DNA from 4 places in the Janthinobacterium darwini genome. Region 1 is predicted to be linked to each of the others. Evidence: predicted binding sites of a transcription regulator. Region 1 holds the regulator's gene; each other region holds the start of a gene.
The links. Region 1 encodes FNR, which switches genes on or off when oxygen is low (the NO sensors DNR and NnrR bind a similar motif). Its sites were predicted from a motif close to TTGATNNNNATCAA; they were not measured.
Positions count from the first base shown of each region.

Region 2: the regulator FNR is predicted to act here: its motif matches at 1,859-1,872, upstream of ACQ4WZ_RS14350 (universal stress protein).
Region 3: the regulator FNR is predicted to act here: its motif matches at 1,694-1,707, upstream of ACQ4WZ_RS25460 (IPT/TIG domain-containing protein).
Region 4: the regulator FNR is predicted to act here: its motif matches at 1,581-1,594, upstream of ACQ4WZ_RS08925 (XrtA system polysaccharide chain length determinant).

Region 1 covers NZ_JBNYXX010000004.1:348,195-351,913, reverse strand. The annotation lists gene ccoG (cytochrome c oxidase accessory protein CcoG) at 1-647, shown strand, start outside; gene ACQ4WZ_RS22865 (FixH family protein) at 702-1,226, shown strand; gene fnr (fumarate/nitrate reduction transcriptional regulator Fnr) at 1,230-1,988, opposite strand; gene ACQ4WZ_RS22855 (response regulator) at 2,228-3,719, shown strand, end outside.
Region 2 covers NZ_JBNYXX010000001.1:3,120,344-3,124,062, reverse strand. The annotation lists gene ACQ4WZ_RS14360 (glycine zipper domain-containing protein) at 1-344, shown strand, start outside; gene ACQ4WZ_RS14355 (hypothetical protein) at 531-887, shown strand; gene ACQ4WZ_RS14350 (universal stress protein) at 909-1,775, opposite strand; gene phbB (acetoacetyl-CoA reductase) at 1,944-2,690, shown strand; gene ACQ4WZ_RS14340 (TraR/DksA family transcriptional regulator) at 2,892-3,305, opposite strand; gene ACQ4WZ_RS14335 (VOC family protein) at 3,384-3,719, opposite strand, start outside.
Region 3 covers NZ_JBNYXX010000006.1:206,305-210,023, reverse strand. The annotation lists gene metH (methionine synthase) at 1-1,264, opposite strand, end outside; gene ACQ4WZ_RS25460 (IPT/TIG domain-containing protein) at 1,929-3,719, shown strand, end outside.
Region 4 covers NZ_JBNYXX010000001.1:1,918,083-1,921,801, forward strand. The annotation lists gene ACQ4WZ_RS08925 (XrtA system polysaccharide chain length determinant) at 1-1,441, opposite strand, end outside; gene ACQ4WZ_RS08930 (XrtA/PEP-CTERM system exopolysaccharide export protein) at 1,694-2,317, shown strand; gene ACQ4WZ_RS08935 (N-acyl amino acid synthase FeeM domain-containing protein) at 2,517-3,263, shown strand; gene ACQ4WZ_RS08940 (S1 family peptidase) at 3,351-3,719, opposite strand, start outside.

The DNA of each region.
Region 1 (3,719 bases):
GCAACAACGACAAGCTGGGCGACTGCATCGACTGCACCCTGTGCGTACAAGTGTGTCCGACCGGCATCGATATCCGCAACGGCCTGCAGTATGAATGCATCGGCTGCGCCGCCTGCGTCGACGCCTGCAACAGCGTGATGGACAAGGTCGACCGGCCGCGGGGACTGGTACGCTACAGTACCGACCATGCGATGGAAAACAACTTCAGTTCGAAGCAGATCCGCCAGCGCGCCATGCGCCCGCGCGTGCTGATCTACACTTCCATCCTGGCCCTGATCATCATCGCCGTGTGTACTTCGCTGGCCCTGCGCACGCCCCTGAAAATGGACGTGATCCGCGACCGCGGTTCGATGGGACGCGAAGTGGAAGACGGCATGATCGAAAACGTTTACCGCTTGCAGATCATGAACACCTCGGAGCAAACCCAGCATTTTAAAATCAGCGCTTCCGGCTTGCCGGGCCTGACCTTGCTGACGCGCGAAGAAGTGACCTTGCAGCCGACGGAAACGCTGGGCTGGCCGATCCGCCTGCGCGTGCCGCACGGCGTGGGCGAGAAGGGCTCGAACAAGATTGCGATCGAATTGCACTCGCTGGACGACCCATCGTTGCATGTGCGTGAAAGCGCGGTATTCATCGTACCGCGCTAATGTAGGAAGGCCAGTCCCCGGATGGGGATTGGCCGATTAAACAGGAGAAATATCATGTCCGACAGTCTCAAGCTGCAAGCCCCCGTTGCCCCGTGGTACAAGCATCGCTGGCCATGGCTGCTGATGATCGGTCCCGGCCTGTCCGTGGTCGTCGGCAGCTTCATGGGCTATATCGCGTTTACGCAGCCTGATGCGCTGGTGGTGGGCGATTACTACAAGCAGGGAAAGGCGATCAACCAGGACTTGCGGCGCGATACTGTCGCCAGCGACCTGGCGATGGATACCAGCCTGTCGTATGACGTGGCGTCAGCGCGCCTCAGTGGTTCCGTGCACAGCTTCGGCAAGGCTTACCAGGGTCCGCTGCAGCTGCATCTGGCGCATGCGACCTTGCCGGAAAAAGATATCAAGCTGCTGGTGCAGCCCGATGCGGCCGGCAACTTCTCGGTAGCGCTGCCGATGCTCGAGCGCAGCCGCTGGCAAGTGCTGGTGGAAAACGACAAACGCGAGTGGCGCCTGTCCGGCATCTGGACCTGGCCGCTGCAGCGCAGCATCGCGCTGCACGCGGATGAAGAGCTGTAAGACTTACTTGCAGACGTCCGTACCGGCCGTAATGGCCTTCAACTTGGCCGGCTGCAAGATCTCGATCTCGCGGTTGGAGACGCGCAGCCAGCCTTCCTTCTTGAATTTGGACAATAAGCGGCTGACGCTTTCGATGGTCAGGCCCAGGTAGTTGCCGATTTCCTCGCGCGACATGCGCAGCTGGAAATTGCTGCCCGAATAGCCGCGCGCCTCATAGCGCGAGGCCAGGTTGACGATGAAGGCGGCAAAGCGCTGCGTCGCCTGCATATTGCCCAGCAACAGCATGACGCTTTGCTCGCGCGTGATTTCCTGGCTCATCATCCGGTGGAAATGGCGCAGCAGGGTAGGCATACTGCCCAGCAATTGTTCCAGGCTGGAAAACGGGATTTCACACACTTCGCTATCTTCCAGCGCTACCGCATTACAGTGGTGGCGGTCGGCGCTGATGGCGTCCATGCCCAGCAGTTCTCCTGCCATCTGGAAGCCCGTCACCTGCTCTTCGCCACCCGGATTGATCTGGTACGTCTTGAAGTGCCCCAGGCGGATCGCGTACAGGTTCTGGAACGAGTCGCCGATGCGGAACAGCGAGGCGCCGCGCACGATCTTGCGGCGGCGGCCGATGATCTGATCCAGCCTGTCCATGTCGCCCACATCGAGGCCCATCGGCAGGCACAATTGATGCATGCTGCAGGTCGAGCATCGCGCACGCAACGCTTCCACGGTCACTGTGGGCAAGGTGGGAGTGAGGAGCGCTTCAGTCATGTCGGTACCTTTTAGAAAATGCAATACCGAGTTTACTGCATACACGGTTGCCGTGTGCCAATTTCACCCCAATTGCGCTGAATAAACGACGTTCTGACTTTAATTATATGGCAACATCGTCAAAAGCCCTTGCAGCGAGGGCAATTTGCGCGGCACCGCTTGCCAAGTTGATGTATTGATAGGAAAATTCCTGACAGCATTATCTGCCGCCTGTGCCGCCCGGTACTGAAAAGGAAATCATGAAGCCTCTCGGCATCAAAGCAAAAGTCGCCTTGGCCACCAGCCTGACCTCGATCGCCATGATCGCACTGGTCACCATGATCCAGTTGCAGCACATGCGCGCTGACTTCACGCGAGTACTGCTGAGCCAGCAATCTGCCCTGATCACCCGCACCGCCGCCGAGCTCGACGACAAGCTGGGCATGCTGCTGCAAATCGTCACCCTGACGGCCAGGCAGCAGCCGCCGGAATTGATCGCCCAACCCGCCAAGCTGCGCGAATACTATTCGCGCCGCTCGATGCTGGTGCTGTTCGACGACGTGCTGGTGCTCGATGCGCAAGGCGCCATCGTGGCCGACATGCCGCTGGTCACGGGCCGCGCCGGCATCAATGTTGCCGAGCGCGAGTATTTCCAGACCGTCCTGCGCACACGCCAGCCCATGATCACCGAGCCGATGCTGGGCAAATCGAGCGGCATGCCCATCGTGCAGATGGTGGCGCCCGTGCTCACCGCCGATGGCCAGGTGGCCGGTGTGGTGATCGGCGTGCTGCGCCTGTACAAGGACAACCTGCTGGGGCGCCTGCGCTCGGAAAAGATCGGCAAGAGCGGCTATTACTTCATTCTCACGCGCGGCGCCGTGCCGCGCTACGTGCTGCACCCCGATACCAGCCGTTTGCTGCAGCCGCGCCAGCCGAACGCCAACCTGACGACCACCCAGATGCTGAAGGACGATGGCGAAGGCAGCATGGTCAGCACCAACAGCCGCGGCATCACGGCCGTCAACAGCTTCAAGCGCCTGAAATCGGTGAACTGGCTGCTGGCCGCCTCGCTACCCATCGAGGACGCCTTCGAACCGTTTGATGGCGTGCTGTACCGGCTGGTGCTGTGGAGCATCCTCGCTTCGCTGCTGGCCGCTTTTGTTCTGGGCTGGGTTACCGTGCGCCTGCTGTCGCCGCTGGTGCGCCTGCGCGATACCCTGCTGGCCCTGCGCACCAGCGGCAGCCGCTTCACGCCCGTGCCAGTGCAGCAGCGCGACGAGATCGGCGAACTGACGGAGGCGTTCAACGGCCTGATGTGCGAACGCGACCGCCTGCAGCAGGAACTCGAATCGCGCGCGGCGGAACTGGAACTGGAGCGCGACCGGGCCGAGGCGGCCAACCGGGCGAAGAGCGACTTCGTGGCCAACATGAGCCATGAAATCCGCACGCCCCTCAATGCCGTGCTGGGCATGGTCTATTTGCTGGGCAATACCAGGCTCGACACGGAACAGCGCAAGTATCTGACCATGGTGCGCGTGGCGGGCCAGTCGCTGCTGGGCATCCTCAACGACGTGCTCGATTATTCGAAGATCGAAGCGCGCCGCATGGAATTGTCGCCCGTCGAGTTCGACCTTGACGAAGTCATGAATACCCTGGCCACGACGATGACGATGAATGCGGGCGAGAAGGAGCTGGAACTGGCCATCGCTGTCGAGCCCGACGTGCCGCGGCGCCTCGTGGGCGACGCCCAGC
Region 2 (3,719 bases), on a different contig from region 1:
TGGGCGCGGGCATCGGCGCGGCCGCCACCCTGGCGACGGGGCCGCTGGGCCCGGTGGTGGGAGCGCTGGTGGGCGCCCACGTGGGCTCGCTCTACAGTTTCAATAAAATGAAGGAGGCGGGCGAATCCGAGAAGCATGGCGACAAGAACGGCGAAAACCGCCGCCAGCCACGCCATCCGGGCATGCTGATTGCCGTGGCACTGGGCGGCCTCGACGAGCGCGAACGGGCGCTCGAGGTGATGCACCGGCTGGGCGCCGAGCATATCGAGGAAGCGGAAGGCACGATTGCCAATGGCGACTGGTACGACTTTGATCCGCTCAGCATTCCCGTGCTGGTGGCGTGAGCCTGCGCACCAGCCGTGCAATATGCTTAAATGCCGCGCCGTACGAATTTTAGGTATGATCCTTGTTAGTATTGGTAATCAATGCCGACAGGGATAGTTTCCGCGCGCCCGTAGTGACACTGGACCAAGGTGACTGCCTGTAGTACTTGCCTCGCATGCTAACGAGTATGAATAGGAGGTCGCGTCATGACACAGGCATGGTTCATTCTGACACGGGCCGATGGGCGCGACATCTGCGCGCCCTCGCCGGCACAGCTGGCCGATGCGCTGGCCGAAGTCTACCGCGGCGGCGTCACGCCGGACGGTAGTCCGGCCGCTGTCTTGTTACGCTTTGGCTACGACGACGGCTTGATGTATCAGGTCGAGGTCGCTAGCGGAGGCGAAGTTACTTTCGAGGAATGGTCGGACCGCGATTGCGAAATCGCCCTGGCCAGTCCGCGCCATATGTCAGCCCTGCCGCAGGACGCCGCTCTGCAGCTGTGGCAGTGGCTGACGCAGCGCCAGGTGGCGAAGATCCGCAGCCAGCCCTGGCAGGGCGGTTAGCCCTGCCGTCTCTCCCAAGGCCTAGTGCGCCATCAGCACGGGGATCGTCATGCTTTGCAGTATCGTGCGCGTGACGCCGCCCAGGATGGTCTCGCGCAAGCGCGAATGGCCATACGCTCCCATCACCAGCAAATCGGCCGACAGGTCGGCCGCCTGCGACAGCAGCGCTTCGCCGATATCGCCGCGCCGCACGCCACCGCCATCGAGCAAATGCAGGCGCGCCTCCACGCCGTGCCGCGCCAGGTAGTGCGTCAGCTCGGCGCCCGGCTGTTCGCCATGCTCGGTGGCATGCACCTGGGCATCGAAGATGGCTACGTGGACTTGCCCCGCGCGCTGCAGCAGGGGCAGGGCGGCGCTCACTGCGCGGCTCGCTTCCTTGCTGGCATTCCAGGAAATGAGCACATTGCGCGCGGCCGCCGGCGGCGCCAGCAGGGGAAGCGGCGGCGCATACGGCACGATCAGCACGGGGCGGCCCGAATGCAGCAGCACATAGGCGGGAAAGTCGCGCATCACGGACGGCGATTTATCCTTGGCATTGTATTGGCTGATGACGACCAGGTCCGCATAGCGGGCCAGCTGGCTAATGCCGCCCGCCGCCTCGTCGTCGAGCACGCGCTGTTCGAACGAGGCGACGCCGGCCGCGCGCACCTGTTGTTCGAAACCGTCGAGGGCGCGCGTGGCCCGTTCGCGCAGGAAATTGAGGTGCAAGCTCAGGTTCGGGTCGGCATCGAGGTCGGGCTGGTTCTGGTACAGCAGGCGCGACACGCCCGTCAGCGCTACGCCCGTCAGGTGGCCGCCGCAAGCTTGGGCGATGCTGGCGGCCGTTTCGATGCGGGCTGCGCGCCCGGCGCTGTCGTCGATGTGGAGCAATACGGTCTTATACGTCATGGCCTGGCCTCTCGCTGTGCAGTAGTGGCCATTCTGGCACAATCCGGGGTGCCGGCCGCGCACGACTGCATCAGGCTGAGCACTTGATCTGGCGCAAAGCTGGCGATAAGAACTGCTCCTACACTTGATCCCACGCAGAATAACCATAACAAGCGGGGAGGGACAGCAATGAGGGAACAGAAGGTAGCGCTGGTCACAGGCGGCATGGGTGGGCTGGGCACGGCCTTGTGCCGCCGGCTGTATGCGGCGGGCTTTGCCGTCGTGGCGGCGCACACGCCTGGCAATGCGCGCGTCGGAAGCTGGCTCGACGAGCAACAGGCGCAGCAGTATTATTTTCATCCCTTGCCGCTCGACGTGAGCGATTTCGATGCCTGCAGCGTAGCCGTGGCAGGCGTGCTGGCGCAGTTTGGCCGCATCGACGTGCTGGTCAACAACGCCGGCATCACGCGCGACCAGAGCATGCGCAAGATGGAATTGCCGCACTGGGCCGAGGTCATGCGCACCAATCTCGACAGCCTGTTCAACATGAGCAAGCAGGTGCTCGAACCGATGCTGGCCAAGCGCTGGGGCCGCATCATCAATATCTCGTCCGTGAATGGCCAGAAGGGCGCATTTGGCCAGTGCAACTACGCGGCCGCCAAGGCGGGCGTGCATGGCTTCAGCAAGGCGCTGGCGCTAGAAGTGGCGCGCCACGGCATCACCGTCAACACGGTCTCGCCCGGCTACCTGCGCACGCAGATGGTGACGGCCGTGCCAGCCGATATCCTGGAAACGAAGATTTTGCCGCAAATTCCCCTGGGTCGCCTGGGCGAACCGGACGAGGTGGCGGCCCTGGTGGCCTACCTGGCGTCGGACGAGGCGGCGTTCGTCACGGGCGCAAACATCGCCATCAATGGCGGACAGCACATGAGTTAATCAAGCCGAGTCAAGCAAGTTGAGTCAAGCAAGCTGAGTCAGGCGAGCTGAGTCAGGCAAGCGTGCAGCTTGCAGCAGGGCAATGGCAGTAGAGGAGACCCGTCCACCCAGCCGGCACACAGACGCTGGCGGACAGACGGATGGCAGTTGCTAGACAACAGGGGGCAGGGTAGTGATGCCTTGCCCTTTGTTGTTGCGCAGTCATGGTGGCGAGCGCTGGGCTTTTTCCAGCCGTGTCTGGCAATCGATGCACAGGAGCGCCTCGGGGCGCGCATTCAGACGCGACAGGCCAATGGCTTCGCCGCAGTTGTCGCACAGGCCGTAGCTGCCATCGGCAACCTTGACCAGTGCGTGCTTGATGATGGCCAGCTGTGCCTGATTGTGCTCGGCCGCTTCGCTGACGAGGTCGTTCAAGGTGCGCACGCTGGCGTTGTCGGCCGGCGAGGCTTCGATTTCATTGAGCAGCGAGGCGCGCGCATCCGCTTCGGCCGCTTCGTTCTCTATCTGTTCCAGCAACGCCAGCTTGCGTTGCTCCAGCACGCCTTGCAGGTGCTGCAGCTGGTCTTGCGGCAATCCATTCATGGTCATCACCCGGTAAGAGCTTATTGTCATCATGGTAATCCAAGATTGGCAGCTCTGCTTGCGCCACTACCTGCGCCGCATTTGACGCGACGCAGGCAGGCATGGGCCGTTCTAAGCTGGGTCCTTCAGGCAGTTGACCATCCAGGCGACGCCGAACTGGTCTTTCAGCATGCCGAAGCGCTTGGCCCAGAATGTTTCCTCCAGCGGCATCTGGATATTGCCGTCCCGCGCCAGCGCGTTGAAGGCCTGTTCCGCTTCCTCGGGCGTGTCGAGGGTCAGGCAGACGGCGCTGCCGCTCATGCCCTTGGCGCCATCTTCGGTGCAGCCACCGTCCGAGCCCATCAGCATGGTGGGACCCAACTGCACGGAGCCGTGCATGATCTTGTCGTACCAGTCTTCCTTGACTTGGTCCTGGGCTGGCGAGCCCCGATACGGCATCAGGTACAG
Region 3 (3,719 bases), on a different contig from region 1:
CGAGCATGGCCTCGTCCATGTTGATGTCGATCACTTGCGCGCCATTTTCCACTTGCTGTCGTGCCACGGACAGGGCTTCGTCGTATTGCTCGTTAAGAATCATGCGCGCGAACGCCTTCGAGCCCGTGACGTTGGTGCGCTCGCCCACGTTGACGAACAGCGATTCTTCGTTGACGACGAACGGTTCCAGGCCGGCCAGGCGCAAGTCATGCGACGGTGCAGGCACGGTGCGCGGCGTGTTTTTCGACAGCAACTCTCCGATGGCGGCGATGTGCTCGGGCGTGGTGCCGCAGCAGCCGCCCGCCATGTTCAAAAAGCCCGCGTCGGCGAATTCGCGCAGCAGGGCGGACGTGTCGGCTGGCAACTCGTCAAAGCCCGTGTCGCTCATGGGATTGGGCAAGCCCGCGTTCGGGTAGATGCACACGAAGGTGTCGGCGATCTTGGCCAGCTCTTCCGCGTACGGGCGCATCAGGGCGGCGCCCAGCGCGCAGTTCAGGCCGATGGTCAGCGGTTTCGCGTGGCGCACGGAATTCCAGAAGGCGGGCACGGTCTGGCCCGACAGGATGCGCCCCGAGGCGTCCGTGACGGTGCCGGAAATCATCAGCGGCAGGCGCACGACGGTCGGATTTAGCTCGTAGAACAGGTCGATGGCGAACAGGGCCGCCTTGCAGTTCAAGGTATCGAAAATGGTTTCCACCAGCAGCACGTCGGCGCCGCCTTCCACCAGGCCCTGCGTCTGCTGCAGGTAGGCGGCCACCAGCTGGTCGAAACTGACGTTGCGCGCGGCCGGGTCGTTGACGTCGGGCGAAATCGATGCCGTCTTTGGCGTGGGGCCCAGGGCGCCGGCGACGAAGCGCGGCTTGTCCGGGGTGGAATACTTGTCGCAGGCGGCACGCGCCAGCTTGGCCGCCTGGACGTTCATTTCATAGGCCAGGTGGGCCATGTGGTAATCGTCTTGCGCGATCGTCGTCGCGCCGAAAGTATTCGTTTCGATCAGGTCGGCGCCCGCCGCCAGGTAGCGCTCGTGGATTTCCTGGATGATGTGCGGCTGCGTCAGGGTCAGCAGCTCGTTATTGCCCTTGACGAACAGTTCACGCGCGCCACTATCGGCCGGCGCGGTGAAATCGATGAAGCGGCCAGCGGGGCCGCCGCGGTACGCTTCTTCGTCGAGCTTGTATTGCTGGATGATCGTGCCCATGGCGCCGTCGAGTATCATGATCCGTCGCGCAAGAATGGCGCGCAAGGTGGCTTCGGTCGGGGACATGGCGGGGATCACGGTATCGTTCATTTCATGCTTTCAATAGGCAAACGGGCGGCGGCGCGGCGACAAGACTTTACGAGGCGGATGCGGGACAGCAGGATCAGCTGACGGAGAGTTGCCGGCCGGGTAGGGCAGGCAGAAGGTGGCAATCGCCTGATTTCACCGGGTCTAAAATTATACGGCATCAGGCTGCTTTGGTTTTAAGCAAAAGCGGCCGTTCGCGCCACGGCAGGCCTTCTTGCAACACATCACCTTCCACCTGGCCTGCTTCTGAAATTACATTTCTGAAAATCTTACTCAAAATGTTAATTCTTCCAATAAAGTTGGCAGGAAAATACGGTGTCTGGGCTGTGGAAAAATTTCCACATTATTTGTGCTGTCTGAGGATATTTTTAATGAATTGAATGGCAATAGCTGCAAAGGAAAATAATTGTGACTTAAGTCAATGCAGAGCGAAGCGAATAGTTCTCAACATAGCGATTGCCAATCAGATACGTTATTTATTATCAAAACCAATTGAATCAAAAGCAGCAATAGTTGTCTCTAGGAATCGAGTTAGCCCATAATATTGGTTCCTCGAAAGTAAATTCTCACCAAAAATCTCCAATATGTCACATTTCCTTCGTGTCCTCCCCGGCATCGCGCTACACCAACATGGTTGCCAGCCATGAAAAACCATTTGCTTATTGCATTGTTTGTCGTGCTGGGCCTGTCCGCTTGCGGCGGGGGAGGCGGTGGCGGTGGCGACACGGTGGTGGCGACCACCTCGGGCAATCCTGTCGTGATGCCTGCCGTGACGGCAGTCTCGGCGGCGAATCTCGCCGTTGGTGGCAGCCTGGTGGTGACGGGTACGAATCTGAGCCGCGTGACGGCCTTCCAGGTGGGCGGCGTGAAGCTTGCCACCAGCGCCGCCAGCGATACCAGCGTGACCCTGGCCATGCCGGGCGTGCCCGTCTCTGGCGCCTTGAGCCTGGTCAGCGCCAGCGGCACGGCGGCCACCAGCTATAACGTCAATGTGTACCTGCCATTGAGTGTGGTCAGCGTCGCACCAGCGACGGGCGGCGTCGGTTCCAGCGTGACGATCGCGGGCGCTGGTATGGGTGCCGTGACGGCGGTGCAGTTTGGCAATGGCGCAGCAGCAACGCCGCAAAGCCAGACGGCCGGCAGCGTGACCGTGCTGGTGCCCTTGGGTGCGGCAACGGGGGCGCTGACGGTGCGCGGTCCTTACAATGATGCCATCAGCAGCGATACGTACAAGGTATTGGCGAGCGTAACCGTGACGTCGATCACCTCGGCCGTCAACGGCGGGACCTTGTCGGTGACGGTGCAGGGCAGCAATCTTGACCAGGTCAGCTCGGCATCGGTGGGCAATACACCGGCCGTGATCGTCAGCGCCAGTGCCAGCCAGCTGCTGTTGACTGCACCAGGCTCGGCAACGGGCGATGTGATGCTGTCAGCCGCTGCGCGCGTTGCCGTCAATGCGGGCGCGGTGTCGGCCTTTACCCTGGGCAGCATTGATTTCGCGCAAGTACTGAATTTGAACGCCAGCAATACGGCCTTGCGCCTGACGCGCGGCAAGCCGGCCGCCGTACGCGTGTCCGTGCTGGCCCCGCAGGCGGGCCAGGCCAGTCCCGCCGTGACCTTGAATGCGACCACCGCCAATGGCAGCAACCTGGGAAGCATCAGCATGAGCGGCCCGTCGGTTTTGCCGACGCAAAAGAACGATGACAGTTTCAACGGCAATTTCAGTGCCATCCTGCCTGCAGGCTGGATCTTGCCGGGCGTGCGCGTGCGCGTGACGGCCATCGGCAATAACGGCGTGCAAGTGAGCCAGGAAGCGGCACCCGTGGTGGCCAGCTTGGCCAGAATCCGCTTGGTGCTCGTGCCCTTGAGCACCGACGATGGCGTGGCGCAACTGCCTGACGCCGCGGTGATCCGCGCCGCGCTGCTGCGCGTGTATCCGTATGCGACGGAAAATATCAGCATCACCACGCGCGCGGCGCTGAGCATGCCTGGCAGCAGCACGGCCGACAGCTGGTGGAGCGATGCCCTGGGCAAGCTGGAAGACAAGCGCGCGCTGGAAGACAGCGGCGCTTATTATTATGGTTTCGTGCCGAAGATGTCTTCCACGCGTGCCGCCGGCCTGGCCTACATCAACCTGACTGGGAATAGCCACGACTTCACGTCGGCCATCGGCCTGGACGCCAAGGCCAGCAACATCGCATCGGTCGATCCCTTCGGTAATCAATGGCCTGAATGGCTGACCACGCTCGTACATGAGCTGGGCCACAACCATTCGCTGCAGCACGTTGCCTGCGGCGGCGCGGCCAATGCGGCTACCGACTACCCGTATGTCAATGGCGATCTGGGCCCGCAACCTCTGTATAACAGCGACTATGCGGGCAACATTGGCCAGCTGAGCAAGGCAGTCTATGGCAGCACGCCGATGAAGGATGTG
Region 4 (3,719 bases), on a different contig from region 1:
GACGGCGCACCTGCTGCAGCGGCGTCCAGTTCATCGATACCGTACCCAGCACGTTCAAGCCCGTGGCATCGCGCAGTTCGGCGGGGCTGAGGAAGGTGGGGCGCACCTGGCTGATCAAGAGGGCCGTGGCGATGCCGGCCACCAGGGCTGCGCCCAGCGCCGCGCTGAACAGCAGCGGACGGTTCGGGCCGACGGGCGCATATTGCACCGTGGGCGGATCGATGATCTTGAAGGCCATCATCTCGGTGGTGGAACTGAGTTCGCCCGACAGCTTGGCCGCTTCGCGCCGGCCAATCAGCTTTTCATAGTTTTCCTTGTTGATGATGTAGTCGCGGTTCAGTTGCGCCAGCTGCGATTCCACCTCGGGCACGGCATTGCTTTGCGCCAGCAGGCGCTCATTGCGCGCCTTGTATTCCTGCACGCGGGCGCGGATGGCGGCCACCTTGGCGTCCGCGTCCGTCAGCGCCACCTTCAGCTGCTGCAGCATTGGACTGTAGTTCTTGCCCGGGTCGCCTGACGCCGTTTTCAGCTTGCTTTCCTCGACCTTGCGCTCTTCCAGCTGGGCAATGAGGCGCTTCGAGGCGATGATGTCGGGGTGCAACTCCGTAAATTGCATGCGCAGGCTGTCCAGATTCTTGTTGAGCGAGGCGATGCGCTCGTCGAGTTCCGGGTTCGTGATGGCCGACGCGTTCGGCTCCAGGTCGAGCACGGGCTCGTCGCCCTCGATCTGGCTCAGGATGGCCTTGCGCGATTGCTCCGCCTCGAGCAATTCCAGCTTCGCATTGTTCAGACTATCGGACGACATCTGCAACTGGCTGCCATAGTCGATGCCCTGGCGCGGCAGCAGCAGATTGTTGCGGATCTTGAATTCCTTCATCAGGTTTTCCGCCGCGCTCAGCTTGTCCTCGTAATTCTTGATCTGCTCGTCGATGAATTGCACGGCTTTCTGCGAATCGCCTTTTTTTCCCTGGAAACTGCCTTCGACAAAGATGGTCAGCAGGCTTTGCACCACGTCGCGCACCAGCTTCGGGTCGCGTCCGCTGTAGCTGATGGTGTAGATATCGTAGGCGTTGGTGCCGGTGATCTTGATGCGGCTCATCAGCTCATCGAGCCGGGCTTCATGTTCGCGCACGGTCTTCGAATCGAGATCGAGGTCGACCATGCGCATGACGCGCTCCACGTTCGGGCGGCTGAGCAGGGTGCGGCTCATGATGGCCACCTGCTGCTCCGTGTTCGGCACGCTGGTCATGCCGGCCAGCAGCGGCTTGAGGATGGTTTGCGTATCGACAAACACGCGCGCCGACGTCTGGAAGTCGTCGGGTAGCGTAATCACCCTGATGAAGCTGCCGATCGCCACCAGCCATGCCACCAGCACTGCATGCCAGCGGTATTTCCAGATGCCCTTCAGGCTGGAAAGCAGTTGCTGTATCAATTGCTCCATGTCGCTTCCTTCAGGTGACGGTGCTGCACGGTCGATGGCTGGGCGGCGCGGACAACGGCGTCTTGCAAGGAATGCTTGCCTGTTGAGTAAGCAAAGTATAGAGCGCCTATCGGGCAAGATTTCCCAAGATGATTGCTTCTTGATACGCCTCAAGGTTCACTTGCCGGGTTTTAATAATCATAGGAAATTCGCGGCCCAGGCTGGTTCTGCGGGAACTGCCATGGACGCGCCATCGACTCGAAGAGGCCCCGCATGAATCCGTTTCGCCGTGCATTTGTCTGCCACACGCTGGTCCTGGCCTGTAGCGCGAGCTTGCTGGGGGGCTGCCGCACACGCTATCCGCTGGCGCCCGCCGACGACAGCGCCCCCATGCACGATTACCTGATCGGCCCGGGCGACTCCGTCAACATCGTTGTGTGGCGCAATCCGGAAGTGTCGCTAACGGTGGCCGTGCGGCCGGACGGCAAGATCACGACGCCGCTGGTCGAGGATTTGGCCGCCAGCGGCAAGACATCGACCCAGCTGGCGCGCGACATCGAGCAAGCCTTGGGCAAGTTCATCCAGCAACCGGTGGTGACGGTCATTGTCACCAATTTCTCCGGCCCGTACGGCGAGCAGATCCGGGTCATCGGCGAGGCGGCCAAGCCGCAGGCGCTGCCGTACCGCCTGGGCATGTCGCTGATGGATGTGCTCATCGCCGTGGGCGGCATCACGGACTTTGCCGCTGGCAACAAGGCCAGCATCATCCGCACAACCGATGGCAGGCAGCAGCAGCTGGGTGTGCGCCTGGATGACCTGCTCAAGAGTGGCGATATTTCCGCCAACGTCATGATGCGGCCGGGTGACGTGCTATTGATACCGGAGAGCTTCTTCTAGTAACGAACTCAGCAATATTAAAACAGCAGTGACATTTGTCTTTTTGTACTCTTCAGCAAATTTCAGCGTGCAATGTTGCCATCCAAAGGCGCCATCTTCTGTTTATTTGCCTGGAATTGGGAACTTTTCTCGACTTTTTCTTGTCTCAAGGCATTGGCTTCAATCCGTAGCGATTGCGGCCGATGAACGTGAGGACAAGATGAGCGTGAAAGATGAACCCATTATTTCCTTCGACACGCCAGGCACCTTCAGTGACCTGGTGGTGGGCGAGGGACAGATCGACCCGGCCATGGAGCACGAGCTCGACCTGCAGCGCTTTCATATCCGCATGGCCAATTCGCGTGGCCGGCGCGAAGCGGCCAGTTTGCTGATCCGCAAGATGTACGGCTGGCGCGGCTATGCCGTCGATCCCGGCATCGCGCATGCCCTGAACAAAATCACCCTGTTTGCGGAAACGGCAGGCTCCACCGTCGGTACCATGACCTTGTGCCTGGACAATGAAGAGACGGGCTTGCCCGCCGATGAAAACTTCCGCGACAAGCTCGACGTGCTGCGCGAGGAGGGGCGGCGCCTGTGCGAACCATCGCGCCTGGCCATCGACAAGGGCGTGAGCAAGCGCGTGTTTGCGGCGCTGATTCATATTTCGTATATCTATGCCCACAATATTCACGGTTTTACGGATTACGTGATCGAAGTCAATCCACGGCATGTGGTGTTTTACAAGCGCATGCTCGGTTTCAAGGATTTTGGCGGCCAGCGAGAGTGCACGCGCGTGGGGGCGCCGGCCGTGCTGCTGCGTCTGGACCTCGACTACATGGGGGCCAGGATCCGCGAGTACGGCGGCATGATGGAGCAGCATGGCGGTGAACGATCGTTTTACCCCTATTTTTTCCCGACATGGGATGAACCTGGCATCACCGACCGGCTGAGGCAGGGACGCAACTGACGCATTTATCTTTCAGCAGGATCGTTTGCATGTGGCTGCCCGGAATCGCGTAGGTGATACCGCTGGGCGTGCTGATGGCCGCTTCTTTCAAACCTTTGACATACACCATGTTGACGATGCCGTAGACGAGACCGGTCTCGGGGTCGCACAGGGGCTGCCGCTGCTGCCCGGATACGCCGTCGCGTCCAGCTGGAACACGATGTACGGTGCTTTTTTCAGTTGCGCCAGGCGCCGTGGGTCAAGGCGCTGCGCATTGTCGCTGGGCGTGACCACCGGCGTCAGCGACGACACGGTGGCGCGGTGCGTGACGTGATGTAAGCCCAGCAAGGTAGCCAGAGGAAATCCCGTAAAGGCCATGGCCTGGCCTTCGCGCACCGTGGCCGCGTCGCCCAGCGCCAAGGCAGGCAGCGGCGCGCCCGCCAGGCGCAGCAGGGCCAGGTCGTGTTCCGTGTCCAG